Regions from separate parts of the Jeotgalicoccus nanhaiensis genome, predicted to be linked through region 2. Evidence: a T-box and tRNA genes for the amino acid it is inferred to sense, from the RefSeq annotation. Region 2 holds a T-box; the other holds one or more tRNA genes.
The links. The T-box of region 2 lies ahead of IR135_RS04435 (valine--tRNA ligase). A T-box ahead of a tRNA ligase gene usually reads a tRNA of that ligase, here a tRNA-Val.
Positions count from the first base shown of each region.

Region 1: it has a tRNA-Val gene. The T-box ahead of IR135_RS04435 (valine--tRNA ligase) is inferred to sense a tRNA for this amino acid. The anticodon was not compared.

Region 1 covers NZ_JADGLW010000007.1:44,114-49,707, forward strand. The annotation lists gene IR135_RS09215 (ornithine cyclodeaminase family protein) at 1-62, opposite strand, end outside; gene IR135_RS09220 (MFS transporter) at 83-1,411, opposite strand; tRNA gene IR135_RS09225 (tRNA-Val) at 1,573-1,644, shown strand; partial or broken gene IR135_RS09230 (ABC transporter ATP-binding protein) at 1,781-2,503, shown strand; gene IR135_RS09235 (ABC transporter permease) at 2,500-3,576, shown strand; gene IR135_RS09240 (VOC family protein) at 3,598-3,978, shown strand; gene IR135_RS09245 (GNAT family N-acetyltransferase) at 4,019-4,471, shown strand; gene IR135_RS09250 (amidohydrolase family protein) at 4,545-4,814, shown strand; gene IR135_RS09255 (helix-turn-helix domain-containing protein) at 4,950-5,594, shown strand, end outside.
Region 2 covers NZ_JADGLW010000002.1:435,588-441,181, forward strand. The annotation lists gene IR135_RS04430 (bifunctional folylpolyglutamate synthase/dihydrofolate synthase) at 1-825, opposite strand, end outside; gene IR135_RS04435 (valine--tRNA ligase) at 829-3,459, opposite strand; T-box leader at 3,505-3,730, opposite strand; gene IR135_RS04440 (AbrB family transcriptional regulator) at 3,787-4,848, opposite strand; gene IR135_RS04445 (MDR family MFS transporter) at 5,538-5,594, opposite strand, start outside.

The DNA of each region.
Region 1 (5,594 bases), on a different contig from region 2:
TCTTTGATTGCATGGCTGATTTTATATTTCTCTTCTATTTCTTTGTCTGTCAATGTAATCAATGTATTCACTCCATCTATTATTATTCGGCGTTCATTAATTTTTCTTCGCTGATTAATCTATCCTCTTTATCCTGCGCCGTTTCTCCCTGCAGTGCAAATACCGCAATCAGCGAAACGACGGCTGTCATAATGATGTAAAGCGATACCGGTATACTTGAGCCGTCAAACTGATTCATCAGAAATTCCGCAATCAGCGGCGCAGATCCTCCAGCCACTGCGGCACCAATCTGATAACCGAGTGTTACACCAGTATAACGTACTTCCTTGCTGAATGACTCGGAGAACATCGTACCGAGAATCGCTGTAATCGGCGGCCAGATTACAACCAGTCCGATAAAGGTTGCTAAAATAACGAGTATCGGTTCATGTGTATTGACGATAAAAAAGTACGGAAACGCATAAAGCAGCATCGCCGCCGCGCCGATCAGAAACATTTTTCTCCGGCCGACTCTGTCCGACAGACTGCCCATTACGGGAATCATAATCGTTGTGAGCACGGATACCGCCATAATCGACAGCATCATAAACTCAAATGATACATCGAGACTTGCGACCCCGTAACCGACAATGAAGGTCGTAAAGATATAGAACGGGCCGGTTTCAACAAATTTCGCCCCGGTCGTAATAAGCACTTCTTTCGGGTGTTTCTTAAATATTTCAATGATAGGCAGTCTTCTGACTTCATTTTTCTCTGCAGCTTCTTTCTGCATGGCCACAAAGGCGGGTGTTTCGTCGAGCCCTTTACGGATTAGCAGTCCGACAATAACGAGCAGCAGACTGAAGATAAATGGAATCCTCCACCCCCATGCGAGGAACATCTCTTCAGGCATAATCCAGGTCAGTAAAAAGAAAAAGCCGTAAGCAAGCACAAGGCCGATAGGAATTCCCATCTGCGGGAAACTGCCGAACAGCCCGCGCTGGTTTTTCGGCGCGTATTCGGTGGCGAGCAGAAGGGCGCCGCCCCATTCGCCGCCGATGCCGAGGCCCTGAATCAATCTGAACAGGAGTAAAAGAAGCGGTGCGGCAACACCGATTTGAGCATATGTAGGCAGTAAGCCGATACCCGCTGTGGCGAGCCCCATGAGGCTGAGTGTAATAATTAATGTTTTCTTCCGTCCCACTCTGTCACCGATATGTGCAAAGATGACTCCCCCTAAAGGACGGATAAAGAATGATAAAGCAAGCCCGAAGTAGGCAAGTATAGTCGACAGAAATGCATCGTCGGTCACAAAGAACTGCGTATTAAAGATGATGCTCGCAACCGCTGCGTACAGGAAAAAGTCGAACCATTCAATTGATGAACCGATTAAACTTGCTGATAATACTTTTCTTCTCAATTTTCTATCCATAGTAAACCTCCCCTTTGTATGGCTATAGATTAGCACAGATTAAAATTCATGCCTATAAAAATTATAATATTCAGGCATTAATAGAAAATGGATCTGATTATCTCAGTATTAAGTTGATTTTTAATACGGGATGACGTAAGCTGTATAAGTAAACAAATTACGATTCCGTAGCTCAGCGGGAGAGCGCTTCGTTGACATCGAAGAGGTCGGTGGTTCAATCCCACTCGGAATCATTAATTGTAAAAATGCTGTATGATGTGCCCGCATCATGCAGTTTTTTTGTATTCAATATTATGAACGATTATGCTTAACTGGATAGAGAAACGGGTATTTGAGAGCAAAAGTGTATACATAAAGGTCGTGATAATTGTGGCTGAGATAATTGCATCACTGCACGGAGCAGGTAAGAAATTTTTCTTTAATCAGGTGCTGACAAATATTAATTTAAAGGTGCAAAGCGGGGAAATACTGGGGCTGATTGGACCGAGCGGTTCGGGGAAGACAACTTGCATCCGCTGCATGCTCGGCATGGAAGATTTAACTGAAGGTGAAGCGTTGGTGCTGAATGAGGAGATGCCAAAGCGGAAAGTGCTGGACAGAATCGGTTATATGGGTCAGTAAACGGCGCTCTACGAAACATTGACTGCCCATGAAAATATGGTATTTTTCGGCCGGCTGAAAAATTTAAAAGGAGAAGAACTGAAAAAAGAAATCGATAAAAACCTGAAACTCGTTGAATTGGAAAATACAGGCGGTAAAACGGTCTCAAAGTTTTCAGGGGGTATGAAAAGGAGATTGTCACTCGCAATCACCCTGCTTGGCAGTCCCGGTTTTATCGTACTGGATGAGCCGACGGTTGGGATTGATCCAAAGCTCAGACTTTCGGTGTGGCAGCAGCTGCGGGAATTCGCCGGCAGCGGTGCGGGAATTATTGTGACGACACATGTGATGAGCGAAGCGGAAAAGTGCGACAGGGTGGCGCTGCTGGTTGAAGGGAAAATTTTTGCACAGGGCACGCCAAAAGAACTGATGACTGAATTTAAGGCGGCTTCAATCGAGGAAGTATTCATCAATATGGAGGTGGATTCATGACGCGTCTCAGTGCAATCATTGTAAAAATAATCAGGGAGCTGCTCCGGGATATCCGTACTCTAGTGCTGATGATGCTGGCGCCGCTCGTTGTGATTACACTGATGTATTTTATATTCGATGTGAATAATGAAGCGGATATACGTCTCGGTGTGCCGGATACGATTGATCAGACCTTTGTTGAAGGACTGCCGGATGATGTGGAAGTGGTGCCGTATGAACTGGCTCCGACCATGAGTACTCTCTTGGATAATGATCAGCTGGATGCTTTTGTAAATATAACGGATGAAAAGATTGATGTGACCTATAAAAATGAAGATCCGTCGAAAACGGGCGCGGTAAAACAGGTCATCCGTGCAGGTCTCGAGGAAATGAAGGATGAACAGCTGAAAGGGATATTAGGGGCGCTGCCTGAAGAGGCTGAATTGCCGGTTATGAGTATGGAAGAAACTTATTTGTACGGCAGCGAAGACAGTACATTCTTTGATAAGATGTTTCCGATTCTAATTGGTTTTTTTGTATTCTTTTTTGTCTTTCTGATTTCCGGCATTGCTCTGCTTCGTGAAAGGACGATGGGAACGATGGAGAGAATGCTTGCGACATCGGTGAGACGGAGTGAAATTATCATCGGATATTTAAGCGGATTCGGGATTTTCGCGATGCTGCAGACGATTATCATCGTCTTATATTCGATTTACCTGCTGGATATGAATATTGCAGGGAACATCGGCTGGGTGCTTGCTATTAATATACTGCTGGCCTTAAGCGCACTCGCTATCGGTATGTTTATTTCGACATTTGCGAATACGGAGTTCCAGATGATGCAGTTTATTCCTCTGATTATCGTGCCGCAGATATTTTTCTCGGGTATTATTCCGCTCGATAATATCGCGGACTGGATCAGTGTAATCGGCTATGCCTTTCCGCTGAGATACGCAGGAGATGCGCTGACGGAAGTGATGATTAAGGGTAATGGATTTATGTATATATGGGAAGACCTGCTCGCTCTGGCAGTATTCATTGCGGTCTTTGTGCTGCTGGATATACTGGGACTGAAGAAATACCGCAGAGTTTAAATCTTTAAAAGGACTGATGGCATGCTAAAGAAACTGAAAAATGTAATGCTGTATGTGGAAGATACTAATAGTGCGCTGGAATTCTGGACACAAAAGATGGACTTTACGGTGAAAGAAGAATTGAGTCTAATGGAAAACTTTAAAGGTTATAAAGTGGCGCCGGACGAAAATTCGGAAACTTCGCTGGTAATATTTCCGATCGCTTTTATCGAAAAATACAGCCCCGAAGTGAGTCTTGAAACGCCGTCGCTGATGTTTGAAGTAGAAAATATTGAAGCAGTATATGAAGACCTGAAGGAAAGAGACGTATATGTCGGAGAACTGGTGGAAATACCGGCCATGAAGACGTTTAATTTTTTTGACGGACAGGATAATTATTTTGCGGTGAGTGAAGCGGTCTAAGGACTGAATATAATAAGTAAACAGCAGGGGTATAATTTTTATGATAAAATTTGCGGAAATTAATGAAGATAATTATGAAAAAGTATTGAAGCTGAAGATTACAGATGAACAGGATAAGAGTAAATTCATTGCGCCGAATGTCCGGTCGATCGCAGATGCGTATCTCTACCGGGAAGCAGGGGATGTGTTCCCGTATGCGGTTGAAGACGGTGAAGCAGTTGTAGGCTTTATACTGCTGGATGAAGATGCAGAAGAGAAAGAACTGATGATCTGGCGGATGATGGTGGATAAAGACTATCAGGGTAAGGGATACGGCAGAGCGATTGTTGAAAAAGTGATGGAGATGTTTGAAAGCGATGACAGGTTTGATGTTCTCATTGCAGATTATGTGAAAGGAAACGAAGTGATGGGAACACTGCTCAGGTCGCTGGGATTTGAAGAGCAGGAGTTTGATGAAGAGAATAATGAGCATGTGATGTGGTATCGGAGCTGAAACTTTACTTTCGACAAGAAAAAGGATGCTGATTAAGCTGAGAGATTGGTCCGTCATTGAAGGCTAATCTCTCATATTATTATTCAACCCTGCGAAAGAATACGGTATGTACCCGCAAAAAGGAACAGTACAAACAGGTAGTGATGCGGATATTACTATTGTCGATATGGATCAAAAGTGGAAGATTGATAAACAAAAGCTGCACAGTAAGAGTAAGGTAACTGCCTATGATGAAAAAGAAATTACGGGTAAACCAGTCGCAACTATTGTAAATGGTGTAACTGTAATGGAGAATGGTGAAATTGTAGAAGAATTGCAAGGGAAACCTGTGTTGGTGAAATAAATGTACGTTGAACCAGACTCTAAAAGGGTCTGGTTTTTTTAATATACTTAATAAAATCATTTTTTGTTGATATATTGGCTATAACTAATTCTAACTTAGTAAATTTTGATTTTCATAATTAAAGGGGACTCAATTATGATAGAAATCAGCAAAATGTCGGGGGAATTTGAAAAACTGGGAATCGAACTCATCACAGGCAAGGACAATATAGAGAGTAAAGTAAGCTATATAACGATTTTAGAGTTGCCGGAGAAAAATTATAATTTTAAACCGCAGGGTTTAGTTTTAAGCACTTTTCAATCATTTAAGAGTTTAAATGATATTTGTGAGCAAATCAGCTGGCTAAAAAAACTTGGTATTCTGGCTATAGGTTTTCATAAGGCACATTACAAAGAAGTACCTAAAGCGGTAATAAAGCATTGTAAGGAATTAAACATGCCCTTATTCAGTATTCCTGTGAATATTCCTTATCATAAAATTCTCGATATTTTTAACCAGCTCGAAAATGAGCAGCTGAACTTGAGGAGCTATGAAATTTATAAATTGAATGACAAAATCTTGGAATCTGTTTTTATGGGAAAGGATTCCGGCTATATTATCAATTTAATAGGTAACTATATTAAGGAAAACATTATTTTGTTGGATCCTTATATGAAGGTGAAAGCAGTCTGGAAAGACCCTGCGCATAGTCAGGAATATATGGATTATTTAACGAGCAGATTAACTTCGAAGTATAAAGAGAAATTGCTCCAGTCACGTTTTTTAAAAAGAGATCTACAG
Region 2 (5,594 bases):
ATCGCGTTCCATCATTTCAAGGAGCGCCGCAATCGCAATCGAGGCGTTTTCCTGCTGGTGGCGGCCGAGCATTTCAAGTTTAATATCATCAAAGTCAAATTTGCCGTATTTAAAACTGAATTCCTCACCGTTTTCCGTCAGAATAATGTCCCTTGAGAATTCGATACCTTTGGCGTTCTTCTCATCCAGCACTTTGTAAATATAGTCGCGGCATGTATCGTCTTTGACGTTAAAGACGAGCGGAATATTTTCTTTAATGACACCGGACTTATCTTTAGTAATGTCTAAGAGCGTATCACCGAGAATATCAATATGATCAAGACCGATGCTGGTGAGAAGCGTCATGACCGGATTAAAGACATTGGTCGAGTCATGGGTTGCGCCGAGGCCCGCTTCCACCAGTACGTAATCTACCGGATGCACGTTACCGAAGTAGACGAACATCATCATCGTAATAATCTCAAATTCCGTGGCGTTGCCGAGATCGGTTTCTTCGATCATGCGCTCCGAGACCGGGCGCACGAGGTTAGCTAAGAGCGCGATATCTTCATCTGAAATCGGCTTGCCGTCAATCGAAATACGTTCGTTGAAGACTTCGATATAAGGAGATGTAAAGCTCCCTACTGTATAGCCGTTTTCATTTAAGGCACTCCGCATATACGACAGCGTCGAGCCCTTGCCGTTGGTGCCGACAATGTGAACGCCTGTAATTTTTCTTTCGGGATGGTCTAACTCCCCGAGCATCCATTCCATACGCTTCACACCGGGTTTAATGCCAAATTTCGTCCGTTCGTGTATCCACTTCAGACTGTCCTGATAATCCATCGGCTATTCCACACCTCTCAAGCTCTTAAGGCGCGCCTCAACTTCTTCATACTGCGCCTCGTAGCCCGCTTGTTTTTTACGTTCTTCTTCAACGATTGCATCAGGCGCGTTGCTGACAAATTTCTCATTGTTCAGCTTGCCTGCCACGCGTTTTAACTCAGACTGAAGGCGGTCCAGTTCTTTTTCAAGACGGGCAATTTCTTCTTCTTTGTTGATGAGTCCAGCGAGCGGCAGGACAACTGTTGCCCCTTTTACAACATCTGTCTTATCGTCGTCACCCTTGTCAATTGATGCAGAAATAGTTAAATGTTCCGGGTTTGTAAAGCGCTCGATGTAATGCTTGTTGCGTTCAACCGCAGCCCGTCTCGCATCGTCTTTCACTTCCAGTTTAATATCGATCGGTTTCGATAACGGCGTATTGACTTCGTTGCGTGTCGTTCTGACTGATTTAATAATATTTACGAGCAGTTCCATTTCAGCAGATGCATCGTCGAAACTTAAAGTCTCATCGACAACCGGCCAGTCGCTTACAACAATCGATGTTTCTTTGTTGATTGTCTGATAAATTTCATCCGTTACGAACGGCATGAACGGATGCAGCATTTTCAGGATTTTATCGAGTGTATATAAGAGCACTGAACGCGTCATCTGTTTCTCTTCGTCCGTTCCGTGAGTCATCGGCACCTTAGCCATCTCGATATACCAGTCACAGAAGTCATCCCAGATGAAGTTATAGAGCGCACGGCCGACTTCACCGAACTCGTAGTCTTCAGACAGGCGCGTTACATCTGCGATTGTCTCGTTAAGACGAGTGAGAATCCACTTGTCAGCGAGCGATTTATCGCCCTCTAAATTAATGTCAGCAAGCGTAAAGTCTTCACCGATATTCATCAGGGCGAAGCGCGAAGCATTCCAGATCTTGTTGATAAAGTTCCAGACGCTCTCCACTTTTTCGTCACTGTAGCGAAGGTCCTGCCCCGGCGTTGAACCGGTCGATAAGAAGTAACGGAGCGCATCCGCACCGTACTTGTCGATAACATCCATCGGATCGACCCCGTTGCCGAGCGATTTCGACATCTTGCGATTCTGTTCATCGCGGACCAGGCCGTGCAGGAGCACATCATCAAATGGTTTTTCGCCGGTCTGCTCTAAAGACGAGAAAATCATGCGCGCGACCCAGAAGAAGATGATATCGTAACCTGTTACCAGCACATTGGTCGGGAAGTATTTAGCAAGGTCAGGTGTTTCTTCCGGCCAGCCCATAGTAGAAAACGGCCAGAGCGCGCTTGAGAACCAGGTATCGAGAACATCTTCGTCCTGCGTCCAGTTGTCACTGTCTTCCGGCGCTTCTTCTCCGACATAAATTTCACCTGTTTCGTTGTGATACCAGGCAGGAATCTGATGGCCCCACCATAGCTGGCGGGAAATAACCCAGTCGCGGATGTTTTCCATCCAGCCGTTAAAGGTATGTTCAAAACGGTTCGGCACAAAGTTGATACGGTTGTCTGTGTTCTGGTTGTCGAGACTCTTTTCAGCGAGCGGCTTCATGCTGACGAACCACTGCGTCGACAGATACGGTTCAACGATAGCGTTCGAGCGCTCAGAGTGACCGACAGAGTGCATATGCGCTTCAATTTTCAACATATAGCCCCCGTTTTCAAGGTCACTGACCAGCTGTTTGCGGCAATCGAAACGGTCGAGCCCTTCATATTTGCCGCCGAGTTCGTTAATTACACCGTTCGGGTGCATGACGTTAATGCGTTCAAGATCGTGGCGGTTGCCGATTTCAAAGTCGTTCGGGTCGTGTGCCGGTGTCACTTTCATAGCGCCGGAGCCGAAATCTTTATCGACGTAAGTATCTGCAATAATCGGCAGTTCGCGGCCGACAATCGGCAAAGTAACCGTCTTGCCGATAAGGTCCTGGTAGCGTTCGTCATCCGGATGAACCACAACTGCTGTATCCCCGAGCATGGTCTCAGGACGCGTCGTTGCGATTTCAAGGTAGCCGGAACCGTCAGTCAGCGGATATTTCACGTGATAGAACTTGCCTTCAATATCTTTGTGAATAACTTCGATATCACTGAGTGCCGTCTCGGTTTCCGGGTCCCAGTTAATAATATATTCACCACGGTAAATTAAGTCTTTGTTATACATGTCAACGAATACTTTACGCACTGCTTTTGACAGGCCTGAATCGAGCGTAAAGCGCTCTTTATCGTAATCGAGACCAAGTCCCATTTTTGCCCACTGTTCGCGGATATGAGAAGCATACTCTTCTTTCCAATTCCAGGCGTGCTCTAAAAACTTCTCGCGGCCGATGTCAGATGCTTTAATGCCAGTTTCACGAAGGCGCGCATCTACCTTAGCTTGTGTCGCAATACCCGCATGATCCATACCCGGAAGATACAGTACATCGTAGCCTTGCATGCGCTTCATACGCGTAATAATATCCTGCAGCGTCGTATCCCAGGCGTGGCCGAGGTGCAGCTTCCCTGTCACGTTCGGCGGCGGAATGACGATGGAAAACGGTTCTTTACTGCTTGTGACATCAGATTTAAATAAGCCTGCTTTAACCCAATTCTCATACTTGCCCTCTTCAACTTCAGCCGGATTATACTTTTTCGGCATTTCCATATCGATCACTCCTTATTATTTTAAAAACAAAAAACTCCAGTCCAGTAATAGGACGGGAGTTCCGCGGTGCCACCTAAATTCAGGCTATGAGCCTGCATCTCAACTTGGTGATTAACGCTCACCGCACGTTTTGCGCTACTCACTCCTATTGGAGCGTTCACACAAAACTTATCATAGCTACCTTCACAGTATGCACCGGTAAACTTTCACCACTATCGTTTACTCTCTTTGACGCCTGCATACAGCTACTCTTCTACGTCTCTCATATTTATATAAGTTAATAGTATGCGACTTTTAAAAAACTGTCAAGATTGAAGTCGGTGTCTTTTACTGCGTGCGTTTTCTGTTCAAATATTTTAAATAATAGCCGACAATCGGTACAACGACGATAATGATAAAGAATATCCTGAAGATATGATAACTCGAAATCATCGCGATATTACCGCCTGTTTCAATCGCTATAACGATAATCTGCCCAAGCCCGCCCGGTGCGGCACTTAAGAAGAGGTCGTTAAACTGATGCACTGTAAACAGCTGGAAGATAAAGACGATAAACATCGTACCGAAGATAAGAATCAGATTCTGCAAGAGAATCGAAAATATCAGGCGCTTGTTCAGCTGTGTCATCAGGGATGCGATCTGCAGGCCGATCCGGATACCGAAGAGGATCTGCGCAATATTAATAAAAACAAGATCGAGCGAAAACTCAATGCCCGTCGTTAAATTCCATATAATTAAGACGATAATCGGTCCGAGCATTAAGCTTGCCGGGAAGTTTATCTTCTGAAGAAGGTAAATTAGCCCAAAGGCAGCGACGGGAATAATCAGCATCTCCGGTATAAAGATAGTTGAGATGTAATCGACCGCGGCAGGCTCCGCCCCGATTTCAGAAGACGGCTGGAAGAGCCCTGAAACGAAAGGCACAATCAGCACGATTAAAATAATCCGCGACATCTGAGTGAGCGTGACGAGCAGAATATCCGCCCGCTTCTCCTCCTCCGCCATAATCAGCATCTGGGAGAGAGCTCCGGGCACTGAAGCGAGAATTGCCGTTTCCGGCGTACTGCCGGTCAGGTAGATAAATAGCCGGGACAAGGCGAGACTGAGTAAAAGAACGAGAATGGTCATAAGAAAAATGTTAAATAAATCATCGCGCATGTCCATTAAAGCATCGAGCGTCAGAGTGGAGCCTATTTCGACGGCCATAATCGCGACCCCGAGATCACCGAGCCAGCGCGGGAAAAATAACTCGCGGCGGACCAGCCGAATGTAGAGAATCGTCGCAATCATCGAACCGAAGAGCCACGGCAAAATCATGCCGAGCGCGGATAAGCCTGTTGAAATCAAGGCCGCCACAGCGACGAGCAGCAAGAAACGAAGTACTTTCATAAAATCACCTTATCTATTCAAGTGTCATCTATAATAATAACTTATATTACGCTCGATATAAAGTAAGTTGCTTTTTACACTTATGCGAGGTGCGGGCGGTGATGTACTTGGGATTGGTTGCGGTTGATTCCGAGTACGACGGGGGTTAGGCGTCGTACTTGAAGCTGTTCCCGAGTACGACGGCGATTTCTTGTCGTACTTGAACTTGATTCCGAGTACGACGGCGATTTCGTGTCGTACTTGAACTTACTCCCGAGTACGACGGCAATTCCGTGTCGTACTTGAACTTACTCCCGAGTACGACGGCAATTCCGTGTCGTACTTGAACTTACTCCCGAGTACGACGGCAATTCCGTGTCGTACTTGAAGCTGTTCCTGAGTACGACGGCGATTTCGTTTCGTACTTGAAGCCGCTTATTTTATCAAAAGTCCATGCGGACAAGTATTATAATGACACAATACCCTCATTCTTCGTTTATACTCGCTGTGCTTACGCCCGGTATAGAACGGGGAATCGCCGTCGTCATCCCAAGCCACCCGATTCACAACGGGAAAATGCCGTTGTTATCCCAAGCTGTCCGGTTCACAACGGGAAAATGCCGTTGTTATCCCAGCTCCTCCGATTCACAACGGGAAGTCGCCGTTGTTATCCGCCGCCCCTCACTTTCACAATCTTTATCACACAAACACTAGCTATCCCCGTCTTCTTTATCGCTCACAACTCTTTCCTGCTCTTTTAAGAAGAA